Regions from separate parts of the Rhizobium sp. 862_C5_N1_2 genome, predicted to be linked through region 3. Evidence: riboswitches for the same ligand, from Rfam matches in the RefSeq annotation. Region 3 holds a riboswitch; each other region holds the start of a gene.

The links. Region 3 has a riboswitch for FMN ahead of ribB (3,4-dihydroxy-2-butanone-4-phosphate synthase). Riboswitches for the same ligand answer to the same signal wherever they lie in the genome.
Region 1: linked by a shared signal. The riboswitch ahead of ACD590_RS13405 (6,7-dimethyl-8-ribityllumazine synthase) and the one ahead of ribB (3,4-dihydroxy-2-butanone-4-phosphate synthase) in region 3 are both predicted to bind FMN.
Region 2: linked by a shared signal. The riboswitch ahead of ribN (riboflavin transporter RibN) and the one ahead of ribB (3,4-dihydroxy-2-butanone-4-phosphate synthase) in region 3 are both predicted to bind FMN.

The regions. Positions count from the first base shown of each region.
Region 1 covers NZ_JBPWPT010000001.1:2,652,420-2,656,798, reverse strand. Annotated here, with positions in the region: gene ACD590_RS13415 (LysR family transcriptional regulator) at 1-515, shown strand, start outside; gene ACD590_RS13410 (VOC family protein) at 661-1,350, opposite strand; gene ACD590_RS13405 (6,7-dimethyl-8-ribityllumazine synthase) at 1,525-1,959, opposite strand; FMN riboswitch at 2,038-2,180, opposite strand; gene ACD590_RS13400 (SRPBCC family protein) at 2,424-2,870, shown strand; gene ACD590_RS13395 (GCG_CRPN prefix-to-repeats domain-containing protein) at 3,104-3,415, shown strand; gene ACD590_RS13390 (hypothetical protein) at 3,530-3,754, opposite strand; gene ACD590_RS13385 (adenylate/guanylate cyclase domain-containing protein) at 3,959-4,379, shown strand, end outside.
Region 2 covers NZ_JBPWPT010000001.1:1,388,879-1,393,257, forward strand. Annotated here, with positions in the region: gene lon (endopeptidase La) at 1-1,381, shown strand, start outside; gene hupB (DNA-binding protein HupB) at 1,588-1,863, shown strand; FMN riboswitch at 1,989-2,143, shown strand; gene ribN (riboflavin transporter RibN) at 2,228-3,136, shown strand; gene ACD590_RS07035 (esterase-like activity of phytase family protein) at 3,220-4,379, shown strand, end outside.
Region 3 covers NZ_JBPWPT010000001.1:2,244,580-2,248,958, reverse strand. Annotated here, with positions in the region: gene ACD590_RS11335 (DMT family transporter) at 1-344, opposite strand, end outside; gene ACD590_RS11330 (SDR family oxidoreductase) at 671-1,438, shown strand; gene ribB (3,4-dihydroxy-2-butanone-4-phosphate synthase) at 1,524-2,159, opposite strand; FMN riboswitch at 2,286-2,484, opposite strand; gene ACD590_RS11320 (glucose 1-dehydrogenase) at 2,677-3,459, opposite strand; gene ACD590_RS11315 (hypothetical protein) at 3,554-3,694, opposite strand; gene ACD590_RS11310 (SDR family oxidoreductase) at 3,730-4,379, opposite strand, start outside.

The sequences.
Region 1 (4,379 bases), 410 kb from region 3:
ACGTGCGCATTTCGACAAACAATAATCGCGTCGATATGGCCGCTGAGGGGTTGCATTTTGCCATTCGCTTCGGCAGCGGCTCCTGGCACGGCACAGAAGCACTGCGTCTGTTCGACGCTCCGCATTCGCCTCTGTGCACCCCCAGACTGGCAGACCGTTTAAGCTCGCCCGCAGATCTTGCCGAAGCGACGCTTTTGCGGAGCTATAGGGCCGACGAGTGGAGTTCCTGGTTCGCGGCAGCTGATGTTCCGCCGGCGGCACAGGTCAACGCAGGGATCGTTTTTGACTCTTCCCTCGCCATGATGGAGGCGGCCATGCAAGGATTGGGAATTGCTCTGGCGCCGCCGTCGATGTTTTCCAGGCATCTGTCATCAGGGGCTATATTACAACCTTTTCCCACGACCATATCATTGGGCAGCTATTGGCTGACTCGACTTCAATCAAGGCCGCCAACGGCAGCCATGCTCGCATTTTCAGATTGGATAACGTCGCAGATCTCTTCCGCATCTCAATGACAGCTTCTGGCGGATCGCAATCCTCGAACTGACGTCGGCAAGGAGATCGGTGAATTTGGTGAGGCATAGACACGATAAAACATTTCGGTATGGCGCGCGCCATACCGAAATGCCCTTGCTTCTCAGAGGATGTTGCCGCCTTTGCCTATAAGGGCAGCTGCTTGCCGGCCTGTTCGCTGACCATGTATTCCGCGTACCAGTCCGGCCAGCCTTCGTCGTGCTTGCCGCCGTTTCGCTTCTCGTGTTCACCATGGGCAGTTGCCGCACGGCGGAGTGCTGACGCAAGCTCGGTCGACGTCGTGAATTTCGTCTCGTCGGCGTCGATGCGCCCCGGTAGCCGCGTGGTGACTTCCTGGAACAGCCAGCCGTTGCCGTCGGGATCCTTGAATGAGGCGAAGGAGCGATAGCTGCGGTGATCGGGATCGCGGCCGGCGATCCGCAGTCGGCCGAACAGATAGGGTTCGTCCTTGCCGGCATAGACGCCGGCAGCGTCATGGAACACTTCGCTCACCTCGATGCCGCGGGCGATGAGATCGCGGCGGGCGGCCTCGATGTCGGAGACGATCAGGTAAAGCCCCTGGGCGGAACCGGGGGCCGCGGCGGTGACGTTCTTGCCGAAGATGATCGCGCAGCCGGAGCCGGGCGGGGTAAACTGAATTACACGGAAATCGGCATCATTGGCGAAGTCGGCGTCGAGCCGCCAGCCCAGGCCGTCGTAGAAACGTTTGGCACGATCCACGTCGGAAACAGGGATGACGACCACCTCGAGCTTGGTGTCGACGGGCTGTGTTCTCGGGGTCTCAATGGGGGTTTCACTGCGCATTGCATTGCTCATCTTCAGCTCCTTGGGGTTTTGGATGCGTTAAGAATGGCGATACATGTCAGTGGCCAGTGGACCACAGTGCGGTGAGGCCGTCGAATCAATTATTCTGTCTGATTTGGCCGTGTAGCGGAGTTGTATCGAAGCGGCGGGACTGTTCCCGCCGTCTTCTGTTCGTCGAACCGCTGACTACGCGGCAAGAGCGGCGCGGGTTTTGCCGATCGTCAGAGCTGCCTTTGCCGCTTCACGGCCTTTCTCGATGAAGTGCGCGCGGTAGATCTGCTTGTGATGCTCGGTTTCCTGATACTGGTGCGGCGTCAACGACACCGACAGGACCGGCACGCCCGTATCCATGCCGGCGCGCATCAGCCCATCGACGACGGCCTGGGCGACAAATTCGTGGCGGTAGATTCCGCCGTCGACGACGAAGGCGGCGGCAATGACGGCGCCGTAACGCCCGGTTGCCGCAAGATCGCGGGAAAGCAGCGGCATCTCGAATGCGCCGGGAACATCGAACACGTCGACCTGCTCGGGCGGAACGAGCTGGTAGAAGCCATCAAGGGCGCGGTCGACGATGTCGGCGTGCCAGCTGGCTTTGACGAAGGCGTAGCGGGTGGGTGTCACGGTAATCTCCTTTGGCAAACAGACACATCACCCAAGGCGATCACGAACGTCCCCGACAGCCGTAAGGGCGGCAGGAACGCACGTTCTCTTTCATCCGGACTATGACCGTCGGCTCAGGCATCTCACCTGATCTGCTGACCCTTCCTGAGAAGGCGCTCGCGGGCTCGCAATCAAAATTGCATACCGCCGGTAGGGACTTTCACCCCGCCCTGAGAACGGCACGAACAATAGGGGGAAGGCGGCGGGCTGGCAATAGGTCGAAATGCTTTCGCGGCCGGAGCTGGATCAGAGCTCCCCAAGCGGCGATTTCGCTCGTTCGTCGATGGCGACCGGCAATCCCTCTTGCGGAGGAGAGGCATGCGCCTACATGCTCTCTGTGAGGACATCTGGGTCAGAAATACCACGACAAGACAGGACGCGCTGTCTCCGCCTGGGCGGGGCCGTGACAACCATGGGAGAGAGTGATGCCAGAATCTTTCGTCGTTCACCGCGAGGCGCATATCGCGGCGCCGCCGGCCGCGGTGTTTGCGCTGATGACCGATCCGGAGAAGATCCTGCGCTGGATGGGAACGGAAGCGCAGGTCGAGCCGCAGCCCGGCGGACTCTATCTCGTCAACGTCACCGGCGCCCGCTTTGCACGCGGCTCGTTTCGTGAGGTGGTGCCGGTTCATCGCCTTGCCTACAGCTTCGGCTGGGACGGCAGCGAGGTGGTGCCGCCGGGGTCGAGCCTGGTCGAGATCGACCTGATCGAGCAGGGGGGCGGAACGCTGTTGCGGCTCACCCATAGCGGTCTGCCCAGCGCCGATCAATGCGCCGGCCATGCGGAAGGCTGGGCGCATTACCTCGGGCGGCTGACCGAAGTCGCCGCCGGGCGTGATCCAGGTCCTGACCCTTTTTACGGCAGGACGTAGCCCAGCGTTTCCGCCTTCAACATCGCCCGCTGCCAGAACAGGATGATTTTAGGCTGGATCTGCCAAAAGTCTGAATTCTGTTCTAAATTAAAGAGTTAGGGCATGAGGTCGTCCGAAAACCGCTCACACTTTTCGGCATCATGCTCCAGCGCCAAACATGAACGCGCAGTTCATCTCCAGTTCAATTTAGCGGCCATAAAGTGGGGACGGCTGGATTGAAAATGGAGTTCTCGATGAAAGCGCTTTCTATCGCGGCCGCCTTGCTCGTTGGCGGCCTCTCGATCGGCACAGCTGAGGCGACGCCGATGGGGACAATCAATGTCCAGAGCAATGTCACAAAGGTCGACTACGCCTGCGGTCGCGGCTGGCATCTGACGCGCTGGGGCGAATGCCGGCGAAACTGGAGACGCCCGCCGCCGGTAGCTTTCTACGGTGGTCCGCCCCGCTGGGGCTGGGAGCGGCGTCACCGGGATTGGGATGATGGCCCGCGCTGGCGCCATGAGAGGCGCTGGGATCGCGACCGGCGTTGGCGGGATGACGACTAAAGGTCTCGCTTAGATGTAATGGATGAAGGCCGGAGCGATTTTCGCCCGGCCTTTTCTAATGAAACAGCTTCGCCGACGCTGACAGCCAGCGTTCTCCCGATTTGCCCGAGAGGGTCAGATCCTGCCGACGAGCCAGTGCTTGTCGTCGATCAATTCCTCGAGCTCGATGGGATCCTTGACGCCGAATTCGAACCATTCGACGAGTTCTTTCGCCTTGCGGCTGCTCTCCTCCGCCGTCAGCTCGACCTGATACCTTTCGCACCATCGCCGAAGGATCGACGTCAGCAGCGTCATGTCATTCCCATCCAGCGGGTCTTTCGGCCAGAATATCGTGCCCATCGTACCCCTCAATCACACGATGACGAACGGCCCTATAATGGAATCAAAGTCGCGCAAGTTTAAAGTGTTTATTTTTTGTTTTCCACCGTGGCGAATGGTTTTCGACAGGGGAGCGGACGTCCTTTTTCGAACCAGGGGATGACCGCAAGCGGTCACTCCGGGGATGTCCTTGCGGCCGCCCCGGTGAGCGTGCGATGTTAAGCCATGGATCTGCCGTCCCCCCTTGCCTGGCTGATTGACGAGGCCGGCGCCTCGCCTGGTCCCGAACGGTTTCTGGCCGAACTCGGGCGCCGGCTGCTGGCCGATGGCCTGCCGCTTTCCGGTGGCGCGCTGACGCTTTCGGTGCCGCATCCGATCATCGCGCGGCGCACCTGGCTGTGGCGGGCCGAGACCGGTGCTGTCATCGAGGCGTTGGCCTTCGCCGCGGCTCCGCAGAGTGAGGCCGGGCGCGAGTGGCTGGCCGGGCTGGGACCGGTATGGGAGGATAGGATCGGGCCTGTACAGGACAATCAGATATCTGACAGACCGGTGCTCGGCTGGGCGGGTATCGCCAATGGGGCGGGGGCCGGTGCATTCGGCCCGGCTGAGGCTGGCCTGCTGCGCGAGGTCGCGCGTTTTGCTGGAG
Region 2 (4,379 bases), 860 kb from region 3:
CACCAAGATCAAGGGCCCGATCCTCTGCCTTGTCGGCCCTCCGGGTGTCGGCAAGACTTCGCTCGCCCAGTCGATCGCCAAGGCGACCGGCCGTGAGTATGTCCGCATGGCGCTTGGCGGCGTTCGTGACGAAGCCGAAATCCGCGGTCACCGCCGCACCTATATCGGCTCGATGCCCGGCAAGGTCATCCAGTCGATGAAGAAGGCGAAGAAGTCCAACCCGCTCTTCCTGCTCGACGAGATCGACAAGCTCGGCCAGGATTATCGCGGCGATCCGTCCTCGGCCCTGCTGGAAGTGCTCGATCCGGCGCAGAACATGACCTTCATGGACCACTATCTGGAAGTCGAATATGACCTGTCGGATGTGATGTTCATCACGACGGCAAATACGCTGAATATTCCGGCGCCCCTGATGGACCGCATGGAGATCATCCGTATCGCCGGCTACACCGAGGATGAAAAGCGCGAAATCGCCAAGCGGCACCTGCTTCCGAAGGCCATCAAGGAGCATGCGTTGCAGCCGGAAGAATTCTCGGTCAGCGACGACGCCCTGATGGCGATCAGCCAGCAGTACACCCGCGAAGCCGGCGTCCGCAACTTCGAACGCGAACTGATGAAACTCGCCCGCAAGGCGGTCACCGAGATCATCAAGGGCAAGACGAAGGCCGTTCATGTGACGGCTGCCAACATCTCCGACTACCTGGGCGTCCCGCGCTTCCGCCATGGCGAAGCCGAGGGCGAGGATCAGGTCGGCGTCGTGACCGGTCTTGCCTGGACGGAAGTCGGTGGTGAGCTGCTGACCATCGAAGGCGTGATGATGCCGGGCAAGGGCCGCATGACGGTCACCGGCAATCTGAAGGAAGTCATGAAGGAATCGATCTCGGCAGCGGCCTCCTATGTTCGCTCGCGCGCTGTCGATTTCGGCATCGAGCCGCCGCGCTTCGACAAGAGCGACATCCACGTGCACGTGCCGGAAGGCGCGACGCCGAAGGATGGCCCCTCGGCCGGCGTCGCCATGGCAACCGCGATCGTCTCGATCATGACCGGCATCCCGGTGGACAGGCATGTGGCCATGACCGGTGAAATCACCCTTCGCGGTCGTGTGCTGCCGATCGGTGGTCTCAAGGAAAAGCTGCTCGCAGCGCTTCGCGGCGGCATCAAGAAGGTGCTGATTCCGGAGGAAAACGCCAAGGACCTGGCGGAGATTCCCGATAACGTGAAGAACAACATGGAGATCATCCCGGTATCCCGCATGGGCGAGGTGATCAAGCATGCGCTGATCCGGCGACCGGAGCCGATCGAATGGGACGGCACGGTAGAAACGCCCGTCATCGCAACGGTCGAAGGCCTCGATGAGACGGGCGCAACCATAGCGCATTGAGTGGCCTTTGCCACATTTACGCCCAATTGGGGCAAAACACGCAAAAAGGCTGGCGGAAACGCCAGCCTTTTTTGTGAAAACGTCATGTAGACGCTTGCTTTTCCTTGATTTGCAGGGCTTTTGGGTTTTCGGCGGGCCTGATGAAACCTATTCTGCGCCTAGCTTACTTTTGAGTCGTTTCATACCATTTAGAAAGGGGTGGAAACATGAACAAGAATGAACTCGTGTCCGCAGTAGCCGAAAAGGCAGGACTGACGAAGTCTGACGCGGCTTCCGCTGTTGACGCGGTTTTCGACGTTGTCCAGGCTGAACTCAAGAACAAGGGCGACATCCGCCTCGCGGGTTTCGGCAGCTTCACCGTTTCTCATCGTGCCGCAACGAAGGGCCGTAATCCGTCGACGGGCGCTGAAGTCGACATTCCGGCTCGCAACGTGCCCAAATTCACGCCTGGCAAGGGCCTGAAGGACGCCGTCAACGGCTGATCTGATATTATCCGTCAGCCGGAAACGAGACCGGTTGTGAAGGATTTGAGAGGGGTTCGGCTTTGCCGGACCCCTTTTGCTTTTAGGAGCACTCTTGCCGCCGCGCGGGCTTTGATCTACGACATTTCTGTTCTCAGGGCGGGGTGAAACTCCCCACCGGCGGTAAGAGTTTCGGCTCGAGCCCGCGAGCGCCTTCCCTCATGTCCAAGCGGGGGAAGGGTCAGCAGATCCGGTGCGATTCCGGAGCCGACGGTTAAAGTCCGGATGGAAGAGAATGAGTGTCGGACGTGCGAAGAGCGGGGATCCGCGATGTCGCTCGTGTCCGTACCTCATGCGTCCTGATTTATGTTGGTCCCTGTTTTGGATGAAAGACATGAATCAGACTTCCCTTGCAGTCTCGCCGTCCCGCGCCGTTGTCGGTGCACTCTGGATGGTGCTTGCCGGCATTGCTTTTTCGCTTCTCAACGTCGTCACCCAATGGCTGACGATGAAGCTTGCCTTTCCCTCGGCGTCGGCTGCCTTCTGGCAATATGGCTTCGCCTTCCTGTTTTCGGTGCCGTTCCTTAAGAGGCTCGGCCTTGCGGCGATGCGCACGCACTATCCCTGGCGTCACCTAGCGCGCGTCGCGCTTGCCGCGCTCGGCGTCGAGGCCTGGGTCGCCGGCCTTGCCGCCGTGCCGATCTGGCAGGCGATCGCACTGGTGATGACCTCGCCCTTCTTCATCATTCTGGGTGCCCGGCTTTTCCTCGGTGAGCGCGTCGGCCCGGCCCGCTGGGCCGCGACGGCGGCGGGTTTCACCGGAGCGATGATCATCCTGCAGCCATGGTCGGACGGCTTTGGCTGGGCGGCACTCCTGCCTGTGCTCTCGGCGCTGCTGTGGGGCGCCTCGTCGCTGATCACCAAAAGCCTGACGGGCATTGAACGACCGGAGACGATCACCGTCTGGCTGCTCGTTCTGCTGACCCCGATAAACGGCGGGCTGGCGCTTGCGGCAGGTTTTGCAGTGCCGACGGGCGCAACCCTTGCCCTGTTCCTGCTGGCGGGGCTGCTGACCGCCGCAGCGCAGTATTTCCTGACGCTTGCCTATGCCGCAGCCGATGCCGCCTACGTCCAGCCGTTCGACGATCTGAAGCTGCCGTTGAACGTGCTGGCCGGTTGGCTGTTCTTTGGCTATGCGCCGGCGGGTTACCTTTGGCTGGGAGCGGCTCTCATCCTGTCTGCCTCGCTCTTCATCATGCGAAACGAGATGCGCCGGGAGCGCAAACCAGCCTGACGCGCTCAGGTACAAAAAGTCGATTCTGTCATGCCTCTGTCATGTCGCTCGCGCAGAAAACTCCTGTTTCGAATGTTCGACACATGGGGGATTTCATGACAATTTCATCGCGCAAGGCAGCGCTTGCTGCCGTGCTTCTCGCATCCGTTGCCTTTCCTGCCACGGCCGAACCGGTTTTCAACCGCATCGCTTCCTTTCCGGTTGCGCAGAACCTGCCGGCTGACAAGGACACGCTTTCGGTAAGCTCCGCCGAAATCATCACCGCGACCGACGATGGCAACACGCTGGTCTATAGCGACAGCCCGCTCGGCGCGATCGGCTTCATCGACATTACCGATGCCAAGGCTCCGAAGGCCGGCGGCGCGGTGATGATGGACGGCGAGCCGACATCGGTCACCTCGAGCGCCGGCAAGGCGCTCGTTGCCGTCAACACTTCCGAAAGCAAGGCGAAGCCCTCGGGCCGTCTCGCCATCGTCGACGTGGCGACCAAGAAGATCGAGAACAGCTGTGATTTCGGCGGCCAGCCGGATTCGATCGCCCTCAACAAGGATAAGACGCTCGGCACCATCGCGATCGAAAACGAGCGCGACGAAAAGGTCAATGACGGCAAGATCCCGCAAATGCCGGCTGGCGACCTCGTCGTCTTCCAGGTCAAGAACGGCACCGTCGATTGCGGCACGATCAAGCACGTGGCGCTGACCGGGCTTGCCGGCGTCGCCCCGGAGGATCCGGAGCCGGAATTCGTCGCCTTCAACAGCCTGAACGAGATTGCTCTGACGCTGCAGGAAAACAACGAAATCGTCATCATCGACGCCAACACGGCTGAAGTGAAGACGCATTTCACCGCCGGCAGCGTCGATCTCACCGGTATCGACACCAAGCGTGACGGCGCCCTGAAATTCTCGGGCGAAGCCAAAGGCGTGCTGCGCGAGCCCGATGCCGTGAAGTGGTTGGACGACAACCGCCTCGTCGTCGCCAATGAAGGCGACCACCAGGGCGGCTCGCGCGGCTTCACCATCTTCGACAAGACGGGCAAGCTTCTCTACGAATCGGGCGCATCCTTCGAACGCGCCGTCGCCCATATCGGCCACTATCCGGAAAGCCGGTCAGCATCGAAGGGCGTCGAGCCGGAAGGCCTCGAAGCCGCCAAGTTCGGGGACGATCAGTATTTCTTCCTGCTCGCCGAGCGTGCTTCGGTCGTCGGCGTCTATAAGGATACCGGTGCCGATCCCGAACTCGTCCA
Region 3 (4,379 bases):
AGCGCTGCACCGAAGGTGACGACCAGCGGCAGCGACTGCAGGATCGCCGAGGCATTGGCGATCGGCATCAAGCCGAGCGCGGTGATATAGGTGACGGCGGAGAGCGTCTCACAGATGATCCTGAAGATAATCATCGGCTGCAGCATGACCCGCCAGGAGCGCAGCGCGCCCATTTTCCAGGCGATCAGATAGACCAGCAGGCTGGTGAAGAGGCCGCGCAGGAACATGATCTCGCCGGCGTTCATATGGGCGATCACCGATTTGGATAGGGCGTCGCTTGCGGAAAAGCCGGCCATCGCCATGCTCATATAGATGGCGCCCTGAGTATTGCGTGACCGCGGCATGAAGAGATTCCCGTTACCTGTGCGCCCCTTTTAGTCGCGAAGATGCATGAAGGGAATCGGATGAATGTCACACCAGGCATAAATCGATGATGCGGTGCACAATGGCACTGATGTCAATGCAGGCGTGTGGGCGGAAGTCCGACAAATGCCTGTTTTATAACGTGAATTCCGATATTTCCGACGCCGCGATCAAGGCGTCGATGAGGACGTCCGTCGCGTTGCCGGTTCGGCCATAGGCGTTTTTCTCGTCCTGCGCGGGAAACGGGTGGCTGCATCGCCTGATGTTTGAGCATCTCAGGTCTCGTAACAACCCAGGAGAGACCGATATGACACTTCTCAACGACAAGATCGCAATCATTACCGGCGCAAGTTCCGGCATCGGCCGCGCGGCGGCGAAACTCTTTGCACGGCAAGGCGCCAAGCTCGTAGTCACCGGTCGGCGGCAGGATGCGCTCGATGCCGTCATCGCGGAAATCGAGGCGGAGGGTGGTCAGGCCGTCGCCATATTAGGCGATGTCAAGGACGAGGCGCTGCAGGCAAGGCTCGTCGAGACGGCAGTTTCGCGTTTCGGCCGGCTCGACATCGCCTTCAATAATGCCGGCATCCTCGGTGAGATGGGGCCGGTCGCCGGGCTGTCGCTGGAGGGCTGGCGCGAGACGATCGAGACCAATCTCACCGCCGCCTTCCTCGGCGCCAAGCACCAGTCGGCGGCGATGGGAAAAGGCGGCGGATCGCTGATCTTCACCTCGACTTTCGTCGGCCACACCGTCGGCATGCCTGGCATGGCCGCCTATGCGGCGAGCAAGGCGGGGCTGATCGGCTTCGTGCAGGTGCTCGCCGCTGAACTCGGAGCGCAGAAGATCCGCGTCAATGCATTGCTTCCCGGAGGCACCGACACACCCGCCAGCATCACCAACGCGCCCGATGCCACGCCGGAAGTGCTCGCCTTCGTGGAGGGGCTGCATGCGCTGAAACGCATGGCGCAACCCGAAGAGATCGCCAATGCGGCGCTTTTCCTCGCCTCCGACATGTCGAGCTTCGTGACCGGCACGGCGATGCTTGCAGATGGTGGGGTTTCGATCAGCCGGACATAGGGCCGGCAAGGGAAGGTGCCGTCAGGTTATCGCTGCGGCACGTTCTTTGTTGCGGCGGGCTATGCCGCCGCAACTAAGGCATCGATCAGGCGACTTCGCGTATGTCTCCTTCCGCCTGGCGGTCGAGGTAGGCGACCAGATCCTCGATGGTGACGAGGGGTAGGTTGTGGCGTTCGGCGAAGAGCGTGAGTTCGGGCAGACGGGACATGGTTCCATCGTCGTTGGCGACTTCGCAGATGACGCCGGCGGGGACCCTTGCGGCGAGGCGGGCGAGATCGACGGCGGCTTCGGTATGGCCGGGGCGGCCGAGCACGCCGCGGGGGTTGGCGCGCAGCGGAAAGATGTGGCCGGGGCGGGCGAATTCATCTGGCTTTGCGCGATCGTCGACGAGGGCGCGGACGGTGGCGGCGCGGTCGGCAGCCGAGATGCCCGTCGTCGTGCCCTTGAGATAATCGACGGAGACCGTAAAGGCGGTTTTGTGCGATTCCGTGTTGTTGGGCACCATCAGCGGAATATCGAGCGCATCGAGGCGCTCGCCTTCCATGGCAATGCAGACGAGGCCGCGGGCGTGGGTCATCATGAAGGCGATTGTTTCCGGAGTGACGGCATCGGCCGCGACCACGATATCGCCTTCGTTTTCCCGGTTTTGGTCGTCAACGACGACGACCATCTTGCCGCTGGCAATGGCTGATATGGCATCTTCAATTGTTGCGATAGTCATGCTGTCTGGCCTTTCAAGGGTTATGTCAGCGTACTGACATGGTCTGCTCGGCTCAATCCGTGAGCGAGCCTTCTGCCCTTGGGCGAACAAACGTCAGCGGACTCCGTGATGGAGTGCGACTGCCCGTGTTGTCCTCTTCCATCCGGACTATACCGTCGGCTCCGGCATCTCACCGGATCTGCTGACCTTCCAGCAATTCAAAGTGCTACAGCGTCGTTTGCGCGTCTGAAAGACGCGCGGCGCTGTGGTGCCGGAAGCGCTCGCGGGCTCCAGGATCACTCCTGATACCGCCGGTGGGGAATTACACCCCGCCCTGAGAACATTTCAAAGATAGGATCAAAAATAGGCAGATGGCAAGGTCAGTCGACCGGGCAAAAATGCAAAGCTGCCCTAACGCCGATGGACACACTGTTCACATGGAGGCGACGACCGGCTCGCCTTCAGTGCTTGGTTGGTGGTTTGGTCCTTCCATGCATGTCGTTGTCCCAAACCACTGCGCACTTTTAGGCGACATGCATCAGGACATGATCAGGCCGCCGTCGACATTGATCGTCTGGCCGGTGATATAGGCGGCGTCATCGCTGGCGAGGAAGGTGACCAGGCCGGCGACATCCTCTCCGGAGCCGGCCCGTTTCATCGGGATGCCCTCGACCCATTCCTTCATCAGTTCGCCGGGGGCGTAGTTGCCGAGCAGCTTGCCCCAGGCCTGGTCGTTGTAGGCCCACATGTCGGTCTCGATGATGCCGGGGCAGAAGGCGTTGACGGTGATCTTCTCGGTCGCGACTTCTTTGGCCAGGCTCTGGGTGATGCCGACGACGCCCATTTTCGAGGCGGCATAATGCGGCGTGTAGATGAAGCCGTCGCGGGCCTGGCCGGAGGCGGTGTTGATGATGCGGCCGCCGCGCTTGTGCTTGCGCATTCTTGATATCGCCTCCTGGGCGCAGAGGAAGACGCCCTTGGTGTTGACGGCCATCACCTTGTCCCACTCGTTTTCGGTCAGGTCCTCGACCCGGGCGATGGTAATGACGCCGGCATTCTGGATCGAGACGTCGACCGAGCCGAATTCCTTCTCGGCGGCATCGTAGAGGGCCTTGACGCTTGCCTTGTCGGTAACGTCGCCGATGAAGGAGATCGCCTTGCCGCCTTCGGCCCGGATCTGTTCGGCAACGCCGTGGACCAGCTCCTCGTTGGCCGAAACGACGAGATTGGCGCCTTCGCGCGCAAAGCGTCTGGCGATGGCAGCGCCGATGCCGCGGCTGCCTCCCGTGATCACGACCGTCTTATCTTCGAAGCGTTTCATGCTCTTTCCTTCCCGGTAAACAGCAAATCTGGGCGTGACCTGCCCTGCGATGATTATTGGAGCTCAAGCGGTTGCCGAGATAATCTTGGCGAATTCAGGCAGTCTTGGGCGCCGTCCGTTCGACAGCCCGTTCGATCGGCGTGAAGGGCGGGCAGACGACGATATCGCACGCCGTCTTGCCCGTTATTCCCTTCAGCGCCTCGATCTCAGCTAGGGAGGAAGCGAGACCGTTCATTATCCAGTTGCCGACAATGAGCTTTCGCCTCGCCATCACCAGCAGCAGAAACCGCCGTCGACGAGAAGATCGACGCCGGTCACGAAGCTTGCCGCATTCGACAGCAAGAACACTGCCGGGCCTACCATCTCGTCCACTGCTGCCATTCGCTGCATTGGCGTTTGCTCTTCGAAGAGCTTGGTCTGATGAACCATCTCCGGACGGGTGTTCATGGGCGTTGCCGTGTATCCGGGGGAGATGGTGTTGACGCGAATGCCGCGGTCGACCCATTCCATCGCCATAGACTTCGACATATGGATCACGCCCGCCTTGGAGGCGTTATAGTGCGCTTGGCTCAGCCCTCGGTTTACGATCACACCCGACATGGAAGCGATGTTGACGATGGAGCCGCGTCCATTCTTCAGCATGGCGCGAGCCTCGGCCTGGCAGGAAAGAAAGACGCCTTTCAGGTTGATATCCATCAACGTCTGATATTGGTCCTCCTCCATCTCTTCCGCCGCGTTCGCGTTAGCGATGCCCGCCGCGTTGACTGCAAGTGTCAATGCGCCGAGATCTGCCTCTGTCCGTGCTATTGCCTCTCCAAGGGAAGACTTGCTCGTGACATCCGCCGCGATCTGGATCGAACGGCGGCCAGCGGCGCGAATATGTTCAGCCGTCCTGGCCAGCCCGTCGTCGGTTCGACGGT